Regions from separate parts of the Bacillus sp. ISL-46 genome, predicted to be linked through region 2. Evidence: predicted binding sites of a transcription regulator. Region 2 holds the regulator's gene; the other holds the start of a gene.
The links. The regulator NrdR, encoded in region 2, represses ribonucleotide reductase genes. The targets are predictions, from matches to a motif close to AACACNATATATNGTGTT.

Region 1 (3,436 bases), on a different contig from region 2:
ACTCCAACCATGGTCCCTGTGGATCCAGTTGGTGCCACAGTTAGTAAATGGGAATTTCTAATTCCGTTTTCTAAAATAGATTGGCGGATATCATCGGGCATTTTTTTCATAAACCCTGTATTTATGAAGGCCTGTCTTAATCGATTGGTTTCTGATGTTGTTTCACCAGTTAAGAATGGGAAACTTCCCTTCTCTTTTGCCAATTCAATTGATGTTCTGTATGCAGTAGTTGCAATTATTTCAAATACTTGATCAACGAGTTCGTTTCCTTCTGGTGATCCATACTTCGTTTCACAATAAATCAGCATGTCATGCAAGCCCATGACTCCAAGCCCCACACGTCTTTCACCAAGAGCCTGTTTTTTATTTTCTTCAAGGAAATACGGGGTTGCGTTGATGACATTATCCTGCATCCGTACGCCCACAGCTACTGTTTTCTTAAGCTTTTCAAAATCAACAGTTTTTGTGTCCTTATCAGCCATCTCAGCGAGATTGACAGCTGCAAGATTACAGACGGAAAATGGTGCGAGAGGCTGCTCTCCACATGGATTTGTTGCAACGACTTGTTGTCCATATGCTTTTGCATTAGTCATGTCGTTTGCGTTATCGATAAAAAATATTCCCGGTTCAGCTGAGTAGGTCGCGCAAATATTGATTAGGTTCCAAAGTTCTTTTGCTTTGAACTTTTTGTATACTCGTACTTTATGCCCTTGTTTTTCCCACTCGCGAACGTCACCAACTTTATGCCATTCTTGGTTGTAAATACCCATTTCCTCTTGATCATATTGTTCAACATACGGGAAGCGGAGTTCATAGTCACTATCGGTTTCTACAGCATCCATAAATTCCTTTGTTAAACAGACAGAGATGTTCGCACCTGTAAGGAATTCTGAATTGTGGACAGTGTAATTACCGCCAGTTAATAATTTCTCTTCTGCATCTGCGATAATGTTTTCATCAAATCCACCAAACCCAGGAATGTTTTTATAATTTACAATTCCTTGGTACATTGCAGTTTCCCTTAAAGTTAGAGGGGTGAACTTTAGCTTGTCTTTAGCAAGTTTTTTAATCGTTTCATCATTTGTATTTTCAATCAAGAATCGTAGAATTCTAGGATTTTGCATCTTAGAAATAATAAATTCAATAATGTCTGGATGCCAATCGGCCAACATGATCATCTGAGCTCCGCGTCTTGATCCGCCTTGCTCAACCAAATGAGTCAATTTCGCAATATCATCCAACCATGAAACCGATCCAGATGATTTACCATTGACGCCTCTAGCTAGTGTATTTCTCGGTCTCAGCGTCGAGCCATTTGTTCCAACACCGCCGCCACGGCTCATAATCTCCATTACTTGCTTACGATGATCAGAGATACCTTCACGAGAGTCAGGAACAAACGGCATTACATAGCAATTAAAGTATGTTACATCAGTATCTGCCCCAGCTCCGTAAAGAACACGACCTGCTGGAATGAAGTTCATGTTAACAAGCTCTTGATAAAACCTCTCAGTCCATTCTCTTCGCTTCTCTTCCGTCTTTTCTACAGAAGCAAGACCAGTAGCATTACGCTTCGCAATTTGCTCATAGAAGAGCTCCAAAGGCTTCTCAATTACATCTAAGGATCTGACTATCACACCCGTACTAGCTTCTTCAGGATCATCGAGTACTCCCCTGAATTCCTCTTCGACTAAAACTTTCGCTTTTTTCTTTTCCCAGTCTATTTCCATAATGTAACCAAGACCACGAGCTGGAAATTTCGGATCTTCTTTAATAGTTAAAACAACAAAGTCGCCGTTTGTAAGAGTAATTTTTGCATTATCTTTAAAGGTATAGCGGTCCAACATGACCAAACGAGAAACACCCTTGTGAGTTATTTTCATATCTGGGGTAACTGGATGCACCTGGGGGAATAATTGAATATCCTCATTCAACCTTTCAAAATCAATATTCATTGTTTGTCTAAAAACTACAGACATTAGAACAACTCCTTCTTAAATAAAAATGCACCTATTGTGCTAAATCTAGCAGGTTTACGCTATATCTAGTTGGTTTGTATTTTTAGGTTATCATAGCCCACCTGAATAAATCAACTAAATATCAATATATAGTACCGAAAATATTTTCGACACCACTATATATTGTATGTCAAGCAAACTATAATTATTTTGTCAAACTCAAAAAATAATAGATTTAAAAGTAATCAATAGCTTTTAATAGATTTTCGTCAGAAAACAGGAAAATTCAACAAATTTCGCAGGTTGCTTCTTTACATTAATCGTCAAGGCAACAAAAAAAGACGGCGAATTCGCCGCTTCAAATTATCTTTTAAAATTCCATTCATCACTTTCATAGCGATCTTTTGCAATCTTTTCAACATAAGCTAGTTCTTCCTCAGTTAATTGATAAGTTTCAAGCTCAATATTTAGACCCTCAGCAAAGCCTTTATAAAAAGCTTCCTTTGCTTCCTCAAGTGAAATTCTTCTTGGACTAATGTTGTTGATCGCAACCGCTTTATCCTTAAATGCTTTTCTCATTCGTTCCTTAACTCTCTCACTTGGATATTTAAATAAACTAAATAGCTTATCTTCATCTAAATCTAACAGAATGGAGCCGTGCTGTAGAATTACTCCCTTTTGTCTCGTTTGTGCACTTCCGGCAACCTTCCTGCCTTCCACCACAAGCTCATACCAGCTTGGAGCATCAAAGCATACAGCAGAGCGAGGGTTTTTCAAAGCATCCCGTTCTTCTGCTGTTTTTGGGACAGCAAAATATGCCTCAAGTCCTAAATGGTGAAAACCTTTTAAAATTCCTTCAGATATTACACGGTATGCCTCTGTAACAGAATTAGGCATTTCTGGATGTTCCTCAGAAACGATGACACTATAGGTAAGTTCATGCTCGTGCAGAACTCCACGTCCTCCTGTAGGTCTTCTTACGAAACCTAATTGGTGTGCCTTAACTGCTTCCATATCAATTTCTTTCTCTACTTTTTGAAAATATCCTACTGATAGCGTTGCCGGATCCCAGCCATAGAAACGAATCACTGGAGGAAATTTCCCTTCACTATGCCAATCGAGTAACGCTTCATCTAAAGCCATATTAAAAGATGGTGAACTATTTCCAGTATCAATAAAACGCCAAACTTCTTTTTTCATTCTAAAACCTCATTTTTTTATAATTATCTCGTGCTTAAGTCTACCAAAATCTGATATAGATTCAAAATAAGATGTTTCTGCTATAATTATTTAGGTAATATCAAAAGATTTTTTTGCATTCATCTTTATCTTTATCGAATTGACTTATATAATAAATACTAGTGCAGGAAAGCTTGAAAGGAGCAAAAAGAAATTGAGTTCACTTTATCCATTATTAATCATTATTGTAGCAGTTATCATTTATTCCGTTTTTACATTTTTCTATCAGAAAAGAATTG
Region 2 (3,436 bases):
CACTTGTGTTACCGCACTTAAAAGGTAAATTACATGGGATGTCACTTCGTGTGCCAACACCAAACGTTTCACTTGTTGACTTAGTAGTTGATCTTAATCAAGATGTGACCCTTGATGATGTCAATAACGCATTTATTGAAGCGGCAAATGGCCCATTAAAAGGCATTTTGGATTTGACGATGGAACCATTAGTATCCGTTGACTTTAATACCAATGAACATTCTGCCATCATTGATGGTCTTTCCACAATGGTGATGGGAACAAGAAAAGTAAAGGTTTTAGCATGGTATGATAATGAGTGGGGGTATTCTTCACGTGTCGTGGATCTTACAATGTATGTTGCACAGGAAATAGCAAAATCATCACAAATCAAGGTCGGATAAAATGCTGTCGATAGACGGCATTTTTTTTTGCCTTGCTTGAGCCATTTGGGTGTTTTTTGCATAAAATAGCTTTGATTTAGTGTGTTTTTATCGAATGAAAAATGGAACATGCCCATTAACCTTGTTACAAAATAAACATATAAAGTTTTTTATATTGATAGGTTGCAAAAAAAATATAAACAAAGTATACTAGTCATCGTGAACTTCTTGAAATCAGGTAGCTATTAATTACTTAAAGGGTTAGGACCTCTCTGGACTAACTTTCCCCCGTGGTAGTTACTCGGATACCGTCAATAACAGGATTTCAAGAAAGAACATAAAAGGTTAGAGGGGGAAAAATGAATATGGAAACAATGGGACGTCACGTGATCTCTGAGCTTTGGGGATGCGACTTTGAAAAATTAAATGATATGAATTTTATTGAAACAACTTTTGTTGAAGCAGCTCTTAGATCAGGTGCGGAAATCCGTGAAGTAGCATTTCATAAATTTGCCCCACAAGGTGTAAGTGGTGTGGTTATTATCTCTGAATCACATCTTACCATTCACAGCTTCCCTGAACATGGATATGCCAGCATAGATGTATACACTTGCGGCGATTTGAATCCTAATGTTGCGGCAGATTATATTGCTGAGGCATTAAATGCACAAACACGTGAAAATATTGAAATTCCGCGTGGCATGGGTCCTGTTCATGTAAAACAGGCAAAGGTTTTATAATCACTTTAAAAACAATTAACGTAGAGGTGTATTTATACATACACCTCTTTTTATATTTTCTAGAGTAATGTTGTACAATAAGAACAAAGCTACATCATGGGAGGAATAGTATGGCTATGTTAGGTAATCTATTTGTTCGTTTTAAAAAGCAAATTGAGACTTCAGATCAGATTAAGGATGATTCCTTAAAAACGCATTATTATAAGGCGATGTTTAATCAATTATTTGCATCTGTTGAAAAGTTATTCCGTGAAGATGCTGATTGCCGGGTCACCACGGTTTCTAAAGAACATGGAGAAATTGCTGTTGAAATCAGTAAACCAATCCCCTGCTTTCTAATTGTTACAATTGTGGGAGTAAAGCCAATGGAAACAGCGGTAGACTTTAATATTTCATCTGAAAAATTTTCATTACTCGGCACCTATCCCGATTTAAAAAAGAGGATTAATTCTTATTACGAGCGGATTAATCAATTACATACCTTTATAGGAATAAAAAACTCCTAGTACTACTACTTGTATAAAGATAGTCTTTTTTATAAGATGAAAGTAAGCGTTTTTGTTCGGGAGTAAAGTGTAGATTTGGAGTTGATTACAATGAAATGCCCATCTTGTCAAAATTATGGTACACGCGTCCTCGACTCTCGCCCAGTTGATGAAGGTCGAGCAACACGGAGGAGACGCGAATGTGAAGAATGTGGGTATCGTTTTACTACGTTTGAGAAGATTGAAGAGATCCCGCTGATTGTAGTCAAGAAAGAAGGGACCCGAGAAGAGTTTAGCCGTGATAAAATATTACGTGGCTTGATTAAGGCATGTGAGAAGCGGCCGGTAGCCTTAAAGGAATTAGAAGATATAACGCATGGTGTTGAAAAGGATCTGCGGAGTCAGGGTATTTCTGAAATAAAAAGTGAAGCAATCGGTGAAATGGTAATGGACAGGCTGGCACATGTGGACGAAGTCGCCTATGTACGGTTTGCATCCGTTTACCGTCAGTTTAAAGATATTAATGTTTTTATTGATGAATTAAAAGAATTAATCAAAAAAGAAAAATCTTAAGAGCTAAAGAGTTTTTGGCTCTTTTTGATTTTATAACAAGAAAGGTTGGAGTGATATGGCGCAGCATTGGCAGGAAATTCTCCCTATCGACCGTTATATAGTTGCGGCTGATGGGCTGCTGCATGAGTATGACCGTAAAGTGCTGACGTTTTTATATCAGCCCTTGATTGGGTCAACTTGCTTTAGTTTGTATATGACGCTCTGGGCGGAGTTAGAGGAAAATCGGCTCTGGTCTGAGTCTTCCACTCATCATTTATTGATGAATCTCTTAGAGATGAACTTAAAGGATATTTACGAAGCCAGATTGAAGCTAGAAGGCATTGGTTTATTAAAGACTCGTGTCAAAACAGATGAAGGGGGACGGTCCTTCATCTATGAACTGCATCCACCTTTAAGTCCTGAGCAATTCTTTTTAGATGGGATGTTAAATATTTATCTTTATCGAAAAATTGGAAAAAACCATTTCTCTCGTCTGAAGCGCTTTTTTAGTGATCAACAAAAGCCAAGGGAAGACGAGTATGTAGATGTTACAAGAGCCTTTCAGGACGTGTTTGCATCAGCGGCCCCTGGCAGTATGCAATATATTCAAGCCCTTTCCGAAGAATTACAAGAGGAAGAAAATCAACAGTTTATTGGTCGAAATGAACCGAGTCCGATCCAAATTGGTGTGGACACGTTTGATTTTGATTTGTTAACAGCAGGGCTGAATGAATCACTTGTTCCCAAAAAAGCGCTAACACCAAAAGTAAAAAGTGTAATTAGTAATCTTGCATTTCTGTACCAAATTGATGCAATCGAAATGAAAAATTTCATCTTAGGTGCTATTAACGAGCATGAAGAAATTGATATTGAGGACTTGAGAAAGGGGGCTCGTGATTGGTATCAATTTGTCAATTACGACCAGCTTCCGAGTCTTATTAACCGAACACAACCAATTGTTCATCAAACTCAAATCACCGAACCTAAAACACAGGAAGAAAAATTAATTCGCTCGTATGAGACGACCCCGCCACTCATCGTTTTTAAAGAAATCTCGGGCGGTGTTGAACCTTCGAATGCCAATTTGAAAACCTTAGAAGAGATCATGATTAAATATAAACTTCCCCCAGGTGTGGTAAATGTCCTAATTGAAGTGGTTATGAGAAAAACGGACATGAAATTTACAAAGGGTTTTGTCGAGTCAATCGCTAGTCATTGGGCAAGGAAACAAGTGAAAACGGTGAAAGAAGCGATGGAGCTCGCGAAGAATGAGGAACACAAGGTAACAGAAAGCAAA

Region 1: the regulator NrdR is predicted to act here: its motif matches at 2,131-2,148, upstream of J7E67_RS26660 (vitamin B12-dependent ribonucleotide reductase).

What each region holds. Positions count from the first base shown of each region.
Region 1 is NZ_JAGGQR010000068.1:12,888-16,323, reverse strand. It holds gene J7E67_RS26660 (vitamin B12-dependent ribonucleotide reductase) at 1-1,979, opposite strand, end outside; gene J7E67_RS26655 (lipoate--protein ligase family protein) at 2,322-3,158, opposite strand; gene J7E67_RS26650 (rhodanese-like domain-containing protein) at 3,352-3,436, shown strand, end outside.
Region 2 is NZ_JAGGQR010000015.1:265,733-269,168, reverse strand. It holds gene J7E67_RS11010 (glyceraldehyde-3-phosphate dehydrogenase) at 1-383, shown strand, start outside; gene speD (adenosylmethionine decarboxylase) at 728-1,102, shown strand; gene J7E67_RS11000 (hypothetical protein) at 1,213-1,608, shown strand; gene nrdR (transcriptional regulator NrdR) at 1,699-2,160, shown strand; gene J7E67_RS10990 (replication initiation and membrane attachment family protein) at 2,216-3,436, shown strand, end outside.